2 regions of the Desulfosporosinus sp. FKA genome follow, and region 2 is predicted to be linked to the other one. Evidence: riboswitches for the same ligand, from Rfam matches in the RefSeq annotation. Region 2 holds a riboswitch; the other holds the start of a gene.
The links. A riboswitch is a leader RNA that binds a small molecule or an ion and turns the genes downstream of it on or off. The one in region 2 is predicted to bind S-adenosylmethionine.

Region 1: linked by a shared signal. The riboswitch ahead of B5771_RS23315 (hypothetical protein) and the one ahead of B5771_RS01270 (homocysteine synthase) in region 2 are both predicted to bind S-adenosylmethionine.

Annotation. Positions count from the first base shown of each region.
Region 1 is NZ_NAHZ01000034.1:442,071-452,464, reverse strand. It holds gene B5771_RS23365 (MoxR family ATPase) at 1-204, shown strand, start outside; gene B5771_RS23360 (hypothetical protein) at 201-848, shown strand; gene B5771_RS23355 (VWA-like domain-containing protein) at 845-2,071, shown strand; gene B5771_RS23350 (flavin reductase family protein) at 2,194-2,733, shown strand; gene B5771_RS23345 (hypothetical protein) at 3,109-3,636, shown strand; gene B5771_RS23340 (transketolase family protein) at 3,828-4,769, opposite strand; gene B5771_RS23335 (transketolase) at 4,770-5,597, opposite strand; gene B5771_RS23330 (DUF1285 domain-containing protein) at 5,796-6,233, shown strand; gene B5771_RS23325 (GNAT family N-acetyltransferase) at 6,237-6,806, opposite strand; gene B5771_RS23320 (GNAT family N-acetyltransferase) at 7,649-7,972, shown strand; SAM riboswitch class I at 8,051-8,148, shown strand; gene B5771_RS23315 (hypothetical protein) at 8,229-8,435, shown strand; gene B5771_RS23310 (hypothetical protein) at 8,650-9,807, shown strand; gene B5771_RS23305 (diguanylate cyclase) at 9,809-10,394, shown strand, end outside.
Region 2 is NZ_NAHZ01000010.1:44,343-54,736, forward strand. It holds gene B5771_RS01265 (2-hydroxyacyl-CoA dehydratase) at 1-2,541, shown strand, start outside; SAM riboswitch class I at 2,632-2,739, shown strand; gene B5771_RS01270 (homocysteine synthase) at 2,922-4,211, shown strand; gene metA (homoserine O-succinyltransferase) at 4,354-5,286, shown strand; gene B5771_RS01280 (amino acid permease) at 5,558-7,039, shown strand; gene cooS (anaerobic carbon-monoxide dehydrogenase catalytic subunit) at 7,193-9,106, opposite strand; gene B5771_RS01290 (YggT family protein) at 9,210-9,557, shown strand; gene B5771_RS01295 (acetyl-CoA hydrolase/transferase C-terminal domain-containing protein) at 9,847-10,394, opposite strand, start outside.

The DNA.
Region 1 (10,394 bases), on a different contig from region 2:
GTTAACGCAGCGGTAGGCAGCCTGACTGAAGAACGTTGGTCCGCCGCATGGTGTGTTCTTGCCCGAGCCTTAGACTCTGGGAAAAAGGATATCGCAGCAGTTGCAGCTAAAAAATTAGCTGCAGCGAAGAAACCGGAATTATCGTTACCACAGAACGAATTAAAGGAATTTGCACCATTGCTGCAAAAAGGTGGCTTAATGTGAATCCTATTCATGAGTATTGCAATATTCCCTGGAAAGAAAGTTTTATGGGGCTATCAGGCCGAGTTTTAGTGAGACTAGAAATGATAAAGGAATCCCGGCTGGACATCTACAACTATGAAGGCTCCAAGCTCTGGGCCCGTCATCTCTTTGCTGTTTTTAATATCGCACTTCCTCAAGGCTGGATCGAAGATCTGGAGAGACTGCATCAAAACCGGAAAACCAGATGGAAGACGGAAATCCTTGTGAGTCCTTCAGGTGAAAGAGAGTACCGGCTTTATACAATGGGAAAGAATGAGCCGGTTTGTTCATCGGCAATTTGCGTTTCAGACAAGCAAATCCATACATTTTCCATCTGCTTAAAAGATACTGCCCCACTATTAAAAATAATATTTGAGGATTATCCTCCTGTTTTTCTGCCGCGTTATCGGAGGAGTTCTCCAAATACTCCGGCTTTTTATTATGTACATGATCAGACAATGAAGTTTCACAAGTATCCTGAGGCAATACTGAATCAGAGAGAGCGAACGAGAAGAATTGATGTCGCTCATGATATTTTTGACTTCGGAACTTTTGAAGCCGGTGAAAAGTCCGGCATTATGGAAACGATTGATGCTATTAAATGTTTGGAGGTGTTGCAGGCTTGATTTTTCCCTTGGAGCTGCAGGCAGCCCGCATCCGCTTGGTGAAAGAACGCCCTTATTTAGCCTCAGCCGCCTGGGCTCTTCGCCCGATTCCCAAACGTGGTTTAAAAACAATGGCGGTTGATATGTATTGGAGGCTCTACTATGACCCTTCGGGATTATCCCAGTGGCCGGTCGAAGTTATCGAGGGTGCTTTGTACCATGAAATTTGTCATCTTCTCCGTAACCACTCTGAAAGGATGAAGGGTTTTAATCCACGTTTAAGTAATATAGCAACAGATGCGGAAATCAATGATGACCTTATTCGTGAAGGTGTAAAATTTCCGGCTCAACCTGTAACTCCCGATCATATCGGACAACCGGAAAGCCTTTTGGCAGAGGAATACTATGCTGTTTTGGAGAAACAGGAACAGTTGCCGTTAGTTTATCAAAAGAAGAATCAAACTTCAGGTTCACCGGTTCTGAATTCTTCTCCCAGGCCGGGTTCCGGTCTGTCCGGTTCTTGTGCAACCGGTCAAATGGCGTCTTGGGAGGATCAACCACCCAGCAAAGGGTCTTCATCTGGAGTCAGTCTTACTGAAGGAGACTTAATTCGCCGCAGTGTTGCTCAACAAATCAGAGAACATGCCAGAAGTCAGGGCAGTGTTCCGGGGCATTGGCATCGCTGGGCAGAAGACAAGCTTCAACCTAAAGTTGACTGGCGGAAACAGCTTGCTGCGGCTATCCGATTTGCTGCTGCAGATACAACCGGGGCCACTGATTATTCATACTGCCGTCCCTCGCGCCGGCATGGACTGATGGGAAAGGGAAATGTTATATTTCCGTCCCTGCGCTGTCCTCTGCCTTCAGTGGCGGTGGTGGCGGATACCAGCGGAAGTATGTCTGAGAAAATGCTTTCTCAGGCATTGGCCGAAATATCCGGTATTTTAAGGTTCTTGGCACAAAAGGAGAAAATTTACGTTTTGGCTGTTGATCAGACAGTTGAGTTTTGTCGCCGAGTGTTTCGTCCAGAACAGATTCAGCTTACGGGTGGCGGCGGAACAGATATGAGAGTTGGCTTAGAAGCCGCGGCAAGATTAAAGCCTTTACCTCAACTAGGAATTGTCATTACTGATGGACAAACCCCATGGCCCGATCATCCCCCGCAAAGGATGAAAGTCATTGTAATATTGTTCGGAGACGGAACAGTCCCTGATTGGGCTAAAGTTATACATATTAGAGCATAGCTTGAATACATCTTTTGCTTCGGTGGGGGAGACTCCATCCTTCAGCTCGATAGCATTTGTTATAGGCTAGGCGCTTTCGTCACCAAAGTTCCGATGTTCAGCTTTAGCTGAACGAGTTCACTTTGAAATTAATTTCTTATCTTATCTTACAAAATTTGCTATACGCTTTTAAACGGTTGAGCTTTTTATCTTTAAGAATAGGATCCTTGCCAAATAGTTTGGTTAATAACATAAGAGGTGAAATAGATGAAAAAAAGTATGGGAGCAAAAACCTTAGTTTATCCTACACCGGTATTTGTTGTTCATCTCCGCCCTGTGTCGCGGTTTCACTACGCAAAGCTACTTATACTTACGGCAGCCTTCTAGCTAAAAAGGCCTTCTCTCTAAATATTCCGTCAGAAAACTTTATTAAAGAAGCTGATTATTTTGGCTTAGCATCTGGAAAAAAGGAAAACAAATTTGCTCATACCGGTCTAACAGCGGTAAAAAGTGATCTGGTTGATGCACCTTATATCAAGGAATTTCCGATTAATTTAGAATGTAAAATCATAAACATTCTTGAAATTGGAATAAAACCATTAATATTTGCGCCTGAAAGCAGAAGTTATCATGTTGTTGGTAAACAAATTGCCCAGGCATTTACTATAGGCAATGATACGTAACAATAAAATTAAATAGAAATGGATTGATCTAAAGAGGCCACTCTAACCTTAAGAGTGGCCTCTTTTTTAACGCTCTTTTCCATACCAAATTGCCTGCACTGGCGATATTAGGTATTCGTTTTATCTTGATATGTGATTAGGAGAAAATTTCAGAATTAAATTATATTATCACAGAATTCGAAATAGCAATTTTATTCCTGTAAAATAAAGTGCTATACTTAAATAAATTAAATTATTGCGAAAAATAAATCAATTAAAAATTCGATTTTAGTCAAATATATATCTAAAAAACGCAAAAATTTAAATTTTAATAATTATATTCAATATGCTTAAAGATTTATCTATAAAGAAAAATTATGATAGGAGTGATGTTAGATGGGAAAAAGAAATATCGTTATTGGAGTTACCCCAGTAGAATTCGATAATATGCCAGATTCATTAATTGGCAAGTATACTCTCGCAGTTTTGGGCGTTCGCGATTTATACAACAAAATGACCAAGGAGTGGGCTAAAGAATACAATATTGATCTTAAAGTTAACAATAAATGTAATATGCAGAAAGCTATATCAATATCAATGACAAATAATTGTGTGTCATTAGAGGCATTGAGCATTTTAATGAGAATAGGCAGAAAGCCAGTGCTAATTTCACTGGCTCAAAAGAGTAATATACCACATACAATATTCCGTGTTAAAAACAAGGTGCTTTATAGCTATACACTTTTAATTTTTGACACGTTAGAAGATGCTGCCAAAATGGCTGAATTCTTCGTGGAAAAGGCCAATTCTTATTCTAGTGTTCTTGAAAGGTGCTCCTATGAGGCTGCCGGGTTAATAACTGATAATCATATATTTTATGGTGAAGCAGCTCCTGGACATAGTTCTCAATCTGCTTTTTACTAAAGTTTTCGCTTTGGGCAACCATAGCGTAATATTAAAGGTCTCCAAATGCCTTAACAGACCGATTCATCCTCATAAATTTCTAGTCTTATCTCGATTAGCCCCCATCATGACGGTGGGGGTATTTTTTTAGTTTGAGTAAATAGGGTGTTGCTTCTTACTACTGGAAAAATCATAACGTTGAATACGAATGACTATTGACGCTTTTTGCGAATCACATCTTGGACGGATTTTATTATTGTCTTTGCCGTTAAGCCCAGGATATCATGCAATTCATCATAGGGAGCACAAACGGCAAAACGATCTTTAACGCCAACTCTTTGTAAGGGAACGGGAAATTCCTCAACCAAAAGTTCAGCTACAGCGCTTCCCATTCCGCCGAGGATCGTATGTTCTTCAGCAGTGACCACGGCACCGGTTTTTCGAACTGAGCGCAGTAGTGTCTCCTCGTCTAAAGGCTTTATGGTATGAAGATTAATGACTTCAGCTGAAATTCCAAGTGAGGCAAGCTCCTCGGCTGCCTCCAGCCCTTTGGCAACCATTGCCCCAGTGGCTATGACGGTTACATCTTGTCCTTCCCTTAAGATACGGGCTTTCCCCAGCTCAAAGGGATCCTCTTCACAGGTGACAAGGGGAATCGGCAAGCGCCCGACTCGCAGATAAACCGGCCCTTGGTGCTGGGCTGCCGCTCGCACCGCTTTGCGCATTTCTATGGCATCAGCCGGCTCCACAATCATGATGCCCGGCAAAACACGCATTAGAGCAATATCTTCAAAGGGCAAATGGGTTGGGCCATCTTTGCCGGAAGAGGCGCCAATATTGTGCCCAACAATTTTTACATTTTGGTTTGCATAGGCAATCGAAATGTGGATTTCCTCCCAGCCGTTTCCGAGTAGAAAATTTGCATAGGCATTTATAAATGGAATTTTCCCGGCAACGGCGAAGCCGGCACCTGTTCCTACGATATCGGACTCTGAAATTCCTAAGTCGAAAAATCGCTCAGGGAATTTTTCTTTAAACAAATATGTCATTGAGGCTTTGGCGACGTCTGCATCGAGGACAACGATATCAGGATTCTCTTGCCCCAAGCGAACAAGTTCTTCCCCGTAAGCTTGACGTGGTGCAATCTTTGTCATTTACTTCAACTCCTCTAGTGCAATTTTTAATTCTGCATCACTGGGAGCAGCCGCATGCCAGTCGACTTGATCTTCCATGAAAGATACACCTTTTCCCTTAATCGTATGGGCGATAATCACACTTGGCCGTGTCTTGGCTTCTTGAGCTTGTGCAAAAGCCTTCTCAATCATTGCGAAATCGTGCCCATCGATTTCGAGGACATTCCAGCCAAAAGCTTTCCACTTTCCCGGCAGATCTCCTAACGATTTTACCTCGTCGAGACGACCGTCAAGCTGCAATTTGTTGTAGTCGACTATGGCGCAAACATTATCTAAATGGTAATGAGCAGCCGTTAACATAGCCTCCCAGACTTGACCCTCATGCAATTCTCCATCACCCAGCATCACATAGGCACGTTGATCAGAACCTTTAAGTTTCGCCGCTAGTGCTGCTCCATTGGCAATAGATAGACCTTGTCCCAGCGAACCTGATGCCATATCAACACCTGGGGTTGATTCACAGCTTGGATAAGCAGGAAGCCTACTCTCGGCTTCACGAAAAGTGAGAAGCTCTTCTTCCGGGAAAAAACCCCGTTCGCATAAGGCTGCATATAGTGCCGGCGCCGCATGTCCCTTAGATAAAAAGAAAAAATCCCGTTTATCCCAATGAGGGTTTTGTGGATCGACGCGGAGAACGTTCATATATAAAACGTCAAGGAGGTCTGTTGCTGACAAGCAGCCTCCTGGGTGTCCTCCCTTGGCTTTGTGGGTCATTTTCAGAATATGGCGGCGCATTCGCCGGGCAACTTCGCTAAGCTCCAAGTGGGACAATCCTTTACCCTGGATCATGGCGTTTTCCTCCTTAACTTGAATCTTTTCTGCGATCTTTTATAATTGTACTCCGCGATGAAAAAAAACGAAAGGCTGCATCAAATGGTGTGCAATCAAAACACGTTGACAAGGAGGAAATAAAGGATAATCGTGGAATGATAAAGAAGATATCTTATTGATAGTTAATTACTATTTTTATGGCAAGGAGGCAATATCTTGAGTAATTTACGCGCCCCAGAACTCTTTATTGATAAGAATGGTCTATGGTACGCTGATGGCTTGGAAATGATCAGGAAAGAAATTGTCAACTTATTTGCTTCTAATCTAAGAAAAGATGATCTTAATAACTTTAATATAGAATGGCAGAATCAATTGTACCCTGTAAAGGTAGAAGACGTCCCCTTTTTTGTTCAATCGCTAACTGTACAGGCTGATCAGATAATATTACAACTTTATGATGGGCGAAAATTCCCTCTGCCTTCAGGCAATATTTTAATCAGGAACCAGATCCCCTATATTTCGTTGTTTTGGCCGTGTGATACGAAACTGTCCCGTTCTTCCTATTGCGAGTTGTGTAAAAACTTGATCGAGCGTGATGGACAGTACTTTATTAAATACGGCGAAAAAGAATGGCTTGTTGAAGAGATAAATTAGAGTTCACTCCATAGCTTCATTTAGCAGAACCATATGAATATGATCTTGCCACTTGCCGTTAATTCGCAAATAGTTCTTGGCCAGGCCTTCGTTATAAAAACCGAGTTTTTCTACTACTCGCATCGATCGTGCATTGCGCGGCAAAATATTGGCCTCAATACGATGAAGACTTAATTTTGTAAAGGCGAATTCAATAACTTTTTTTAAGGCCTCAGTCATATAGCCTTGGTTGATTTCAGTATGATCCAATTTGTAGCCTAAATGGCATGAGAGGAAGGCCCCATGAACGATATTGCTTAAGCCAATTGATCCAATGGTTTTAGACAACGCCTCATCTTTTTTAAAAAGCCAGACCCTAAATGTATCCCCATCATTAATTTTGGACAATTCTTTGTGTAATGCTTCTCGGTGATAACGAATCGTATAAAATTCAGGTTCCTTTTTAGGTTCCCATTCCTGGAGAAACTCATCATTACGCTTATAATAATCTAAAATTAAATCGGCAAAGGATTCATCCAGAACCATTAGTATTAGTCGTTCAGTTTCTAATTGAAGCTGATTTAAAAACTCCATTTTCTCTCATCCTCCTAATTCTAAGTTGGGAGAATTAGTATATCATTTAGCTGTTTTTCGGACAAGAAAAATTGTATTACCATTTTCATGTGCCCGCCGTCTGGACCGTCAGTAGGAGCGGCATCTTTAAGAGCGGTTTCAATAGCTGTTTCCTGACCTTAAGTAATGGTGCCGGCGGTGACTAAGCTATAGAGTGCAGTTTAGAAATCATTGTCGTCCCTAGTACCAGCAAGTTAAGGGGCTGCGAGTGGAAGATGAATGCAGGTTTTATCTGCATACAAAAAAGCAGCCTCGAAGACTGCCGAATATGTGATTAACTAAATTATAAGATGCAACATCCTAAAAAGGGTGATGCCAAACCAACCTGATTGACATCACCCCCCAATTTTACGAAAAGAGACATGCCTAACTTGATGTTAGACGAGCTCTTAGAAAAAAGTCCCTCCGAATTGCTGTCCCCGGAGGGCAAATATAAGTACCATGAAAAAGACTAAGGGACTTCCCCCTTGAATGTATTATATCATGATAAACTGGAATAGCTATTGGTAATAATTGCGGTTGATTGGGATCATCTAACAATTAATAATGAAAAATCCGCAGTTTCCTGGTAAACTTGTAATTAACTAAACTTCAGTAAAGAATACTACTATATTAATCAGGAGAGTTCAATAGTATATAAAAGTAAGACCCTGGCCCAATAGATTTGCTAGGTTTCTCTTTAGCAATTTATAAACGGAAAGGGGGACAGAATTGTGAGCTGAAATCTGGAAAGTTAGAAAGGGAAATCTGGATACACGAGGCCAAGCGAAACTTTCGCAAATTCAGGTGAGGAGGAATTAGTGATGAACTGGAAGTATGAGGAGCGACGTATATATGCAACCGATGAAAAAGGTGAACTAATGTGTGAAGCAACATTTGTTTCCAAGGAAAACGGTGAGCTGGATATAGACCATACTTATGTAAATCCAAGCTTGAGAGGGCAAGGTATGGCCGGTAAGATGATGCAGGTTGTAGCTGATTATTTAAGAGAAAAAGGTCTTAAGGCTTCGGCTACGTGTAGCTATGCTAATAGCTGGTTGAAAAGACACGAAGAAGGGTATGCGGATATCTTATCAAAGGATATGGCTGATCAAGCCGCTGCTTGTAAAATTAATGCGAAGCATTAAGATCTTTTAATTAGAATTGACAAAAGCGAAATTTGCAACTAGTATATTAATCATTGACAAACAATTAATTGAATAAATCTCTTATCGAGAGTGGTGGAGGGACTGGCCCGATGAAGCCCAGCAACCAGCGTAAGTATGGTGCTAAATCCTGTAGGAGTATTCCTAACAGATGAGAGTTATAAATATCTCTTCATGTTAGAGGAGATATTTTTTATTTTGGCAAAAATTAACATTTCCTAAAAGAGAGGTGCTTTTCATGGATGATATAATTTGGTTTCCCGTTACAAATTATGAAAAACAACGTATCAGACGTATCTGTGATTTAACTGGAATGACTCAACAAGAATGGTTTGAGGAGGCCTTGAAAAAATCCGAAAGGGATCTAGTTTCATTGACTGCCGAGAAAAAAGTTGTTTTGTATGGCACTGTGTTAGGAAAGAAATTGGAGTTAAAATTGAGCTAGTTGTTAAAGGATCATAAATAAGTAGTTGACAGGAGATAACTGCGTGCCTAAAGGTAAACTAGGTTTGTTCAATGTTAGATTTTTTTGCGAAATTGGCATTGGATTTCGGAGGAAATTGACGAAATATGTAGAAATTAAGATACAAGTTGACATTGAATTGGGCATATGAGTTAACGGCATCAATCGGCTGTTTGGTTTACTTTGCGAAAGAGGAGTGGATCTTAAAATTAAAAAGAAAATAAAATTATTTGCTATCTTCCTAATTCCTTTTGCTGGATTGTTTTTTGGATCGTTTATATACTACAACTATAAAATAAACCATTTGGAACCGGGTAACTATGCTGGTAAATATCTACTTAATGTTGACGCCTCAAACAGCACTGAAAAGAAAATTGATCAATTATTATCTCAGCGCTTCATGTCGAGTGAGGGGCTGCTGACAAGCTGTCAGGGTGTGGGAACAGAAAGTGACAGGTATATTCTTTTAGAATCCCAGGGTCAACTTATAGAGTATGCTCTGCTTGTTAAGGATAAAAATCTGTTTGAATCTGTTCTTAATAACCTGCAAACGTATTTTACAGCCCCCAAAGGATATTATTACTGGCGGCTAAATTTGCAGAAGAAACAACCGGACAATGCAACAGCCTTGGTTGATCAACTTAGAGTATTGAGGAGTCTAGACGAAGCAAGTACTGACTTTGGCGAGCCAACTTATAAAATCAAAGCTTTTTTCATGGCCTTTAATCTCTATAGATATAATCGGGACAAAAATGTATTTTGCGACAGCTACGATGGCAGAATAGGAAAAGCAGAACAAAAGATTTCTTTATTCTATATCGATCCGGTGGGATTGCAAACCTTATCTAAAGATTTTCCTCCAGCCAAGCAATCGGTTCGCAGTACTTTAGATATTCTTAAAAATGCCCCTCGTAATAATCAGGGCTTTTTCCCGTCCAATTATAATTTGCAGACTGGAAGTTATGTCTGGCCGGAAAAGTTCACCACTGTCGAACAATTATATACGATTGATTACGCTCAGAAGGCCGGGGTGAATGTTAATACGTTCATAGATTTTCTGCATAAAAGTATTCAGGCGAACGGTAAGATTTTCAGTACCTATCATGCAGATGGCAGTCCAGACGGCCTTGATGATTCAGCAGCGGTTTATGCGTTAGCGGCACGGATTTTTCATCAGGCTGGGGATAATAAGGATGAGCAATGGTGTTATGAACGAATGCTCGCCTACCGCATTTCAGATCAACCTGAATTGCAGGGGGCCTTTGGTTATGAGACGGCTAAATCAGCGTTTGCTTTTGATCAAATGGAAGCTTTGTTAACACTGCATCAAGAAGGGAAGACTATAAAGCAATAAAATGTTAGAACATAAAAATAAAGCAATTCGCAAAGATTACTTTTTTTTTGCAGAGATTTTTCTTCTTTGGTTAGTTTTATTAGCCATTAATATGTCCACAATTCCAGGGGCCAATCTTTCCACATTCGTGCTAATGGGCTGTACCGTAGCCGCCCTATTAATTGGTTATAGTTTTGGCTCCATGACTGGGCTTATTACGTCCTTAGTGTTTGTCTTTGTCTACGGTTCATATTTAATTTACAATGTTCTGGTGAGCGGCAGTATAACTGAGCTTAAGGTGCAATATGTTGTTTGGCTGTTCGTCGTTCCTTTGGGTTCCTATTTAGCGGGACAGATGAGTGCTTATGTAACTGGCCTTTTCTGGCAGTTGGAAAGAAAGTCAGATCTTGAAGAGTTTATCACCATAGATGCACAAACTAAATTTCTTAATCACAAGGCTTTTTTTGCTAAGCTGGAAGAGGAAATGTCCCGCTCCCGGCGATTTGAGCAACCTTTAACCCTTATTATAATCGTTCTCGTCAATGAGACAGAGATGCGCACAGTTTACGGCCGAGATGGAATGAGCCAAATCACTCTTGAAATGGCGA
Region 2 (10,394 bases):
GGAATTATGGGTGCTTTTGGTGCTGCGCTGATTGCCAAAGATCGCTTCGAGACCAGCTATCAGACAACTCTCCTGCCTCTTGCCGAACTTCAAGAACTATCTTCGGAAACCTCTATGAAGCGATGCGGCCTGTGCGGAAATAACTGCTTAGTCACAATTCGGCGTTTTTCCAACGGCAATGAATTTTTCTCTGGAAATCGCTGTGAACGTGGTGAAGGCAAAACCATCACCAAATCCGAAATCCCGAACCTCTTCACCTATAAATACAAGCGAGTATTTAACTATATCCCCTTAGTGCCCGAGAAAGCTGTTCGAGGTACCATCGGAATTCCCAGAGTCTTAAATATTTATGAAGATTACCCCTTCTGGTTTACTTTCTTTACCGAATTAAAGTATCGAGTCATTCTTTCCGGGCGATCCTCGAAACCGCTTTATGAAAAAGGTATGGATACAATACCTTCGGAATCGGCTTGTTATCCAGCTAAACTTGCCCATGGTCATATTGCTGATTTAGTGAAAAAAGGGATAACTAAAATCTTCTATCCTTGCATACCCTACAATCGTCAAGAAGACCCATCATCCAATAATCATTACAATTGTCCTATCGTTACCTCTTATCCGGAAACGATTAACGCCAACATGGACATCCTGAGAAGCCCGAAGATAACGTTTTATCACCCGTTTTTTCCTCTTGATAATCCACACAGAATGGGTAAACGTTTAATTGAGGAGTTAGCACCGGAAGGAATTCCAAGCAGAGAAATTCTTAAAGCGATGGAAAAAGCCTATGCGGAATTAGACAATTATAAAAAGGACTCCCGGCAAAAGGGAGAAGAAGCCCTTCAATATATTAAAGACCATCAAATAAAGGGTATCGTTCTGGGGGGAAGGCCTTATCATCTTGATCCTGAAATTAATCATGGAATTCCGGAGATGATTCAATCCTACGGGTTTGCCGTCTTATCTGAGGACTCCATTAGTCATCTTAACCAGGTTGAACGGCCTTTGCGGATTGTCGACCAGTGGGTATACCATACAAGGCTTTACGCCGCGGCAAGCTATGTCGCCCAACAGAGTTCTCTGGAGTTGATCCAGTTAAACTCCTTCGGATGCGGGTTAGACGCAGTCACTACGGACCAAGTCAAAGAAATTCTCGAAGCTTACGGCAAGATTTATACCGTCATCAAAATTGACGAAATTAATAATTTAGGGGCTGCCCGAATTCGTGTACGTTCTTTAATTGCTGCCATCAATGAACGTGACAAACGTCAGGTAACCCCAGAAAAGTTAATCACAAGACCTCCTCGCGTCATCTTTACTATGGAAATGAAAAAAAATCATACTCTCTTAGTCCCCCAAATGTCCCCCATTCACTTTCAGTTTTTTCAAACCGGCTTTGAAATGGCAGGCTATACTATCGAAATTTTACCTTCCGTCGATAAATCAGCCATTGATGAAGGCCTAAAATACGTGCATAATGATGCTTGCTATCCGGCTATTATTGTCGTTGGACAAATCATGAAAGCTTTAAATTCCGGCAAGTATGATTTAAACAACACCTCGGTAATTATTTCTCAAACCGGCGGAGGATGCCGGGCAACCAACTATATTGCTTTTATCCGTAAGGCCTTGGCAGACGCCCATTTGGGACACGTCCCAGTTGTGGCATTAAATACAGGAAATTCATCAAGCTTAGAGCAAAATCCAGGCTTTAAAATAACGCTTCCGATCTTTAAAAAAGTAATGCAGGGCTTGATCTATGGCGACCTCTTGATGCGTGTTCTTTATCGAGTACGCCCTTACGAACAAGAACCAGGCTCTGCCAATCACTTATACGAATCATGGGTGAAGCGTTGTCAAGAATCTTTAAAAACAGGTAATACCAAGGAATATGAGAAGAACATTCGACAAATTGTCCAGGACTTTGACACTCTCCCCATTCATGAGGATTGGGTTAAACCTAAAGTTGGCGTCGTAGGTGAAATTCTTGTCAAATTCCATCCCACTGCCAATAACAACATTGTAGAACTGCTGGAGTCTGAAGGCGCTGAGGCAGTTGTACCTGACCTCGCAGACTTTCTTTTATACGGAGCCTTTGATAATCGTATCAAATATAAACAACTGTCCGGTAGTTTTTGGCGAATGGTATCCGGCGATTTCACTATCGGTCGGATAGAAGCCTTTCGGCGAGAGATGAAAAAAGCCCTTAATGCCAGCAAACGATTTACAGCTCCCAAACCTATCGAAGAAATTGCCAAGTATGCTTCAAACCATCTTTCCCTTGCCAATCAATCAGGAGAAGGCTGGTTTCTGACCGGAGAAATGGTTGAATTGATTCGCAGCGGAGTCAATAATATCGTTTGTTTGCAGCCCTTTGCCTGCTTACCAAACCATATTACGGGAAAAGGTATGGTTCGTGAACTCCGCCGCTCTTATCCCGCGTCCAACATTGCACCCATTGACTACGATCCCGGAGCCAGTGAAGTCAATCAGCTTAATCGGATTAAATTAATGCTGTCAGTCGCCATGGAGAACCTCTAAATTGAACAGCGTCAACTAATTTAATCTTGACAGAAAAAGTAGTTTATTATATATTAGCTGTATTATCTTCAATCCAAGTAAATATTGAATCTCTTATCAAGAGCGGCGGAGGGACTGGCCCTATGATGCCCGGCAACCGATAGCAAAACGCTATAAGGTGCTAATTCCAGCAGAACCCTAGGTTCTGAGAGATGAGAGCAGCGTGTTAAATACTTAACGACCGCTTCTCTGAAGCGGTCGTTTTCTTTTTTTATCAATAACTTCGCTGAACTTACCCTCTCCTAATAACCTAAAAACTCAAACGGCAGTGAATCAAGAGCCTCAAAAGTGCTTGAAAATTACCGTCACGAAAAACCTATTCAGAAAAGGAGAGAAATGCAATGACTGAAAAACGCCAATTTGGATTTGAAACTGTTTCTTTACATGGAGGGCAAAGTCCCGATTCAGCAACTAATTCCCGTGCCGTTCCCATCTACCAAACCTCTTCCTTTGTTTTCAATGACACAGAACATGCTGCTAACCTCTTCGCCTTAAAGGAATCCGGCAACATTTATTCTCGGATCATGAATCCGACGCAAGATGTTTTTGAACAGCGCCTTGCCCTCCTTGAAGGAGGCGTAGGGGCCTTGGCCACATCATCTGGACAAGCGGCTATTACGTATGCCATCCTTAACATCGCCCAAGCCGGGGATGAAATTGTTGCTTCGGGCTCTCTTTACGGCGGTACGTATACCTTGTTTGCCTATACCTTGGCTAAACTGGGGATTAAAACTCACTTTGTAAACGGCGATCACCCGGAAGAATTTCGGGCTAAAATTACGGAACGAACGAAAGCTCTCTATACCGAAACCATTGGCAATCCTCAAATCAATGTAGCCGACATTACGAAACTTGCCTCTATCGCTCACGAAAATAATCTTCCGCTCATCGTGGACAATACCTTTGCCTCCCCTTACTTATGCCGTCCTATTGAACATGGCGCTGATATCGTCGTTCATTCGGCAACGAAGTTTATCGGCGGACACGGGACATCTATTGGAGGAGTCATTGTTGATTCCGGAAATTTCAACTGGCATAACGGCAAATTCCTCGGGCTGAGCGAGCCAGATCCCAGCTACCATGGAATTGTTTATACCGAAGCCTGCGGCAGAGCCGCTTATATTACCAAGGCACGAGTATCCCTTCTGCGTGATACAGGAGCTGCTCTATCCCCTTTTAACTCCTTCCTATTTTTACAGGGCTTAGAAACCCTTCCCCTTCGTATGGAACGGCATGTGGAAAACGCGCAAAAGGTGGCAGAATTTCTAAACCGACATCAGTTCGTCACTTGGGTAAATTATCCCAGCCTGACTGACAGTCCCTATCACACCCTTGCCCAAAAATACTTGCCCAAAGGTGCCGGTTCAATCTTTACCTTTGGCGTAAAAGGCGGTCTACGTGAGGGAGAAAAATTCATCAACAAGCTGCAGTTGTTTTCACATCTAGCCAACGTGGGAGATGCCAAATCACTTGTTATTCACCCGGCAAGCACCACTCATCAGCAGCTTGATGAGGCCTCCCAGCGCGCTGCCGGAATATCACCCGATATGATTCGCCTCTCTATCGGCTTAGAGACTATTGATGACCTCCTTTATGATCTGGACCAAGCTCTTAGTGCCAGCCAGAATTAAGTAATATGTACTCAAAATTCATATGATAGAACCTCCTGTTTATCACAATCTGAGTGCTGACAACAAATCTGCAGAGCTTCCAAATACTTTTAATTTTTACTAAAAATCCTTTATCTTGCAGTTGAAACGGAGGTTTAGTTAAATGCCGATTAAAATCCCGGAACATTTACCGGCTATGGAAATACTCAATCAAGAAAATATTTTCGTCATGGGATACGAACGTGCTTTTCACCAAGATATTCGTCCCTTAAAAATTGTAATCCTTAATCTTATGCCCCGTAAGGAAACTACAGAAACTCAACTCTTAAGACTGCTTGGAAATTCTCCCTTGCAAGTCGAAATAGTTCTTTTGCGAATTGAAAGCCATCATTCCAAAAACACCTCTCAGGAACACTTAGATGCTTTTTATCAAAGCTTCACCGATATTAAAAACCATAACTATGATGGCATGATTATTACAGGGGCACCGGTAGAACACTTGGACTTCGAAGAGGTTACCTACTGGAAGGACCTCCAGGAAATTATGGATTGGACAACAACTCACGTCACCTCCACGTTTCACATATGCTGGGGGGCTCAGGCCGGATTGTATCACCATTATGGCATCCCAAAATACCCTTTGCCGGAGAAAATGTTTGGTGTCTTTAAACACGATGTCAATAGGAGCGGTTTTAACGGTATGCAGCTCTTAAGGGGGTTCGATGACGAATTCTATGTTCCCCACTCTCGTCACACGGAAACCAAACGCAGTGACCTTGCTGAACATCCCGAACTAGAGATATTATCCGAGTCCAGCGAAGCAGGAGTATACATTGTGGTTTCCAGGGATCGACGCCACATCTTTGTCACCGGTCATTCTGAGTATGATACCTTAACCCTGAAAGAAGAATATGACCGTGATCTTGCCAAAGGTCTCCCGCTGGCTCTTCCCAAGAACTACTTCCCTAACGACGATCCCACAAAAATTCCTGTCCACAGATGGCGCTCACATACAAATTTACTATTTCAGAACTGGTTGAATTATTACGTCTACCAAGAAACACCCTATGATCTTGGCGGTATGCTGTCGCGCTGAAGGATGGACTCTATCAGCGAAGATGTATGGGAACCCCCCCGCTTAAAAGAAGTGAAAAAGGCGCACTCCAAATGTTGGATCTCCAATATTTGAGGTGTGCCTTTTTTATAACCAGAATTGTAGAGGAACCATTTGTAAATGATGACAAACGTTTTATGGCTTGGCGGACTCCCTAAGCGGCTTTAATTTTTAAAGTGAATCACGTCATAGATCTCTAAAAGCTGGGAATGCTATTTTAGAAATAACAAACATAGGAAAGGAAGCAACAAATTTGACATCAATACAAGATAAATCTTCTAAAATGTCGGCATTTTCTTTAACGATGTTGGCTATCGGGAGTATCATTGGCGCAGGAATGTTTCTGGGAGTGGGCTTAACAATCAGGCTTTCTGGCCCTTCTATTATTCTTGCTTATGCCATCATGGGAATCTTGATGTATTTTAACTTATCTTTTTTGGCTGAACTCTCCTTACTCGACCCGGAGAAAGGTTCATTTCAAACCTATGCGGCCAAAGCTTTTGGTCCGGGAGTAGGGTTTATTATCGGCTGGCTATACTGGATCTCAGGAATTCTTGTCATGTCCAGTGAGGCAACTGCTGCCGCAATTTTCAGCGCTCTCTGGTTTCCGGGAATTCCTCTCTGGGCTTTTATTGTTATTTATACAGTCATTCTGACCGGAGTCAATCTTTCAGATCCACGAGGATTTGGCAAATTGGAATCAGGTCTGGCGATTGTGAAGGTAATTGCCCTAATTGGGTTTATCATATTAGGTATCGTTCTTGTCTTTTTTCCTCTCTTCGGAGGTGCCCCGGGCTGGCACAACATCTCTAATACCCCTTTCTTTGTTCATGGTTTATCTGGGTTCGCAGGTTCCCTCTTACTTGTTTTTTATGCCTATTCAGGCACTTCAGTAGTTGGATTGGCAATCACAGAATCCTCCGATCCTGAAAAAACAGTGCCCAAGGTGGTGCTTATTACCTCATTTTTAGTAACAACCTTTTACGTTATTTCTGTTTTATTCCTTATCCTGCTCCACCCGTGGACCACTTACAATGCCAGTACCAGTCCCTATGTCAGCGCTTTGTTGCCTTACAAAATCCCCATCGTCCAATCTATTATGAATTTCGTCATTCTTACCGCAACATTATCGGCAATGAGCGCCAGCATGTATGGAACATCTCGTATGTTAAACGCCCTTGCCCAACAAGGAGAAGCACCGCACCTTTTTAATAAAGTTACTAAAAAGGCGGTCCCCAGGCGCGCCCTGCTGTTTACAAACGTCTTTCTAGTAGGTATTGCTTTCCTCTCCTATGTTATTCCTAACAAAATATACCTGCTGGTAACCGGTGCCAGTGGTCTTCTCTCACTGGTCAACGTTTTAACAATCAGTCTCGCCCATTGGCGTCTGCGTCCAAAGTTTCTCGAAAACCGAAAAGACTATAAAACCCACGTCGTTGGATACCCGGTAAGCAATATTATAGTTACCGCGATTTTTATTGGAGTTTTCTTCTCCGCTTTTGCGATTCCTGACCAAAGAGCTTCCTTCTTTTTAGGTCTAAGCTTGATAGTCATTACAGCAGGCGCTTATTTTTTTCTGCGTCACAAGCTCGGAGCAAAACCTAAAACTCCCGAGACCATACAAAATCAACATCTCGCCCCTACTTCTGAGAATAGCCTTCATAACTTACAGCATTTGGCCCAAAAAACAGAAAAACGGATTTCAGAAGGATTTAGGCCCAAGAATAAATCCTAATTGAATAGGAATGTTTCGCACAACCAAAGGGTTACTTTCAAAAGTCAAAAAGATGGCTTGACTAAAACAACTTCAAGCCATCTTTTTGACTTTAACTTTTTACGGGTGGTTTGTTTATTATTAATTTGAGTTTGAGTTTTTGATACTTCTTTTCTAACTTAATCCTAATACTTTTCGTTTATTTACAATGTGATTTTCTATATTATTGGCAACCTCCACAGGATCGTCGCCAAGAGCAATTTTCCCTCCTGTCAATCCTTCGACATCTTGAGTCAAGAGCTTCACCAGCTGAGGAGCTCCAGTAACAAAAGGCGTCGGAGAAAGGTGAGTGTAAGTTCCATAGGCCACAGCAAAAACCCCATCAATGGTAGCCTTTTGTTCCATCCACTCGGGAGCAGTTACGGCAATTGGCAGCTGGGGAACGTCAACATCAAGATGATCCGCTAACGCTGTCACCAACATGGAGATTCTGCCCGTATCCGTACAAGTTCCGAAACTCAAGACAGGCGGTATTTGCAAAGAGCTGCATACTTCCCCTAACCCTTTACCGGCGATCTTTACGGCCTCAAGATTACAAAGGCCCGCTACTTCCAAAGCATGATTGCCGCAGCCACCGGCAACGACAAGAATATCCCGTTTAATCAGTTCCTTGGTTAAGTTAACTGTATTCCAATCCTGAGGACCATTTCGTAAGGTAGAACAGTTTGCTAAGGCCACAACTCCTTTAATCTTTCCGGCAGCAATTACGTCAACCAGCGGATCAAGTTTGTTGCCTAAAGCTCCCAGAACGGCCTCTGTAGAAAATCCCGCAATAGCTTTTTGGGTAATCTTCGGAACCTTAGCTACAATTATTCCATGCCGTTTTTTAAAGTTTTCAATTCCCAAATTAATCAGTTGATCAGCCATAGCTTCAACTTCATTGGGATGATAAGGGATTTTATGTTCAAGCCCCGGCACTCCTATAATGGTACTGACACTAACAAGAGTAATCTGATATTTCTCCGCATACATATCAATGGCCGGTGGAGAGCAATTTTCCTCCATGGCCATTACGTCGACTGTCCCCGTTGCTAAAAGAGGTTCTATTGAAAGCCAATTCCCCATAAGTCCCACAAAAACATCATCAACGGGAAACCTTTGCAGCAGCTCCTGCCCTGTTTCGATGGAACCAACAACTCTCAGGCCTTTCGCTCCGGCCGCTTTGGCTTTGGCTTGAATCTCCGGCAGCTTGGCCTTTTGGATGGTTGCTGCTCCAGCCCAGGGCTGATGACCATTAAAGACGATATTGACATACTCAGGATCCATAATGCCCAAATCGACATTGACTTCATGAGGTTGAGGTGTGCCAAACAGGATATCTTGGACCATTTCCAGCCCGATCTGGGAATTGTAAATAGTCGATAATCCAAGTCTCAAAGCTTTAAGTGCTAAAGACACATAATCTCCGTCAACATTCGTTAGACAACTCGCCACGCAGTTCTGTTCCTCATGAACGGTTCCCGCCGGATAGATATGTAGATCTCTCCAAACCTGCTTTCTCTTCTTCGGTGCAAAGGCTTCAACCATAAGGTTTGGCTCTTCCGTGCCAATATTCATCTGATGGTTAAGCAGGTCTGCTAATTGAATTGCCAACTGGTTAATGTCTTGATTAACATTAATGCCAAGCGTCTGACACATCCACTTAAGTTTATTGACGTCGGTTATTTTAAATGGAGTTTTACCTTCTCCTGTTGCCCGAAGAGTGCGAAAGGCTTCATAAGCATGATGGCTGTATGTCCCTGCACCCATAATATTTTGCAGCAGCAACTTGCGCATAGCCATTGCATCAGCGCCAATTCCGCAAACACCGCTGTCTTGTCCGCTCTTCTCGCTGATCCGGCATGGTCCATTTGAACACTGCTGACAGCTGAGTCCCTGTAAGCAGAAGTTACACCGTATTTTTTCCTGTTTTGCCCAGCGGTCAAAAACATTGGACATTCCATCCTCACGAATTCTCGGCAGCATTTCTTCAACGGAATCGTGATAACTTACCCGTCCCTCAGACCTTTCTAAAATTGTCTCAGTCATTATCTATCCTCCTTTTTAATTGTTATACAAAGTTTGCTCATCAAAATGCCTAAATATGTACATGCTAGAAGATAAACTTGCCGTAACATAAGGAGGCCTAAAAATGGACGAAAGTACTGCCAAAAAAACGGGATCGGAACATCTTAAAGCCAAACAAATTGTCTATTATGTTTTAGGGGTTCTCGAAGTCTTATTCACCTTTCGCCTTATCTTTAAACTTCTCGGAGCTAATCCCCTTAGTCCTTTTGTTTCTCTCATCTATGCAGTAACTCAAGTGTTCTTAGCACCATTTTCCGGAATTTTCCCTTCGGCTGTCACAAAGGGTTTGGAAACTCAGTCAGTGCTGGAATCATCAACCATTATTGCAATGATTGTCTATGCAGTTCTGGCTTGGGGAGTACTTAAACTGATTGATATCAGCCGTAATTCTCATAACGTTGGAAACCGTTAAGAACCCTGTCGAGTGAACTCGTTCAGCTAAAGCTGAACTATCCCCACCGAAGCAGAGTACAGGATCCCACTCCCACTTAAAGAAGTGGGAGTCTTACGATTGGATAAAGAAAGGCGTAGCAAAACCTATGTTCACTACGCCCCTTTAAGGAAACTATAATTAAAAAACCATTTTCAAATTACTGATTGCTTACCGTTTAAAAGATTCTAATGATGACAACACGTACTGATAATTCAATTAGAAATGATTGATCCAGACTTCTATTTATATTCTGCTGATATTCCCGCCTTTAAATCTCTTTATTGCTTCTTCTCCAGATATTTAATGCTTGTGCTTCACGGATTAAATCTTCACGAAAATCCGGATGGGCAAGGCTAATCAAACGTTCAGCCCGCTGCCAGGTCGTTTGCCCTTTGAGGTTAACAATGCCATACTCTGTGACAATATATTGAACCACAGGACGTGTATCTGTTACCACCGCTCCTGTTGTCAAAAGAGGATTAATCCGAGAATGCATTTTCCCTTTCGCATCGGTATAGGTTGAAGCCATACATATAAAACTTCTTCCGCCTTTGGAATGATAAGCCGCATCAACAAAGTCTAATTGGCCGCCGGCTCCGCTAATCATACGCGGGCCGATAGTTTCCGAACATACTTGCCCAGAAAGATCGATTTCCAGAGCATTATTAATTGAAACCAAATTGTCATTGCGGCTGGCAATATCACGCTCATTGACATAATCTACCGGATAACCTGCAACCTGTGGATTATCATCAATAAAATCATAAAGCTTTTGCGTTCCGGCGGCAAAGGTGTAAACGATCCGGCCGGGATCAA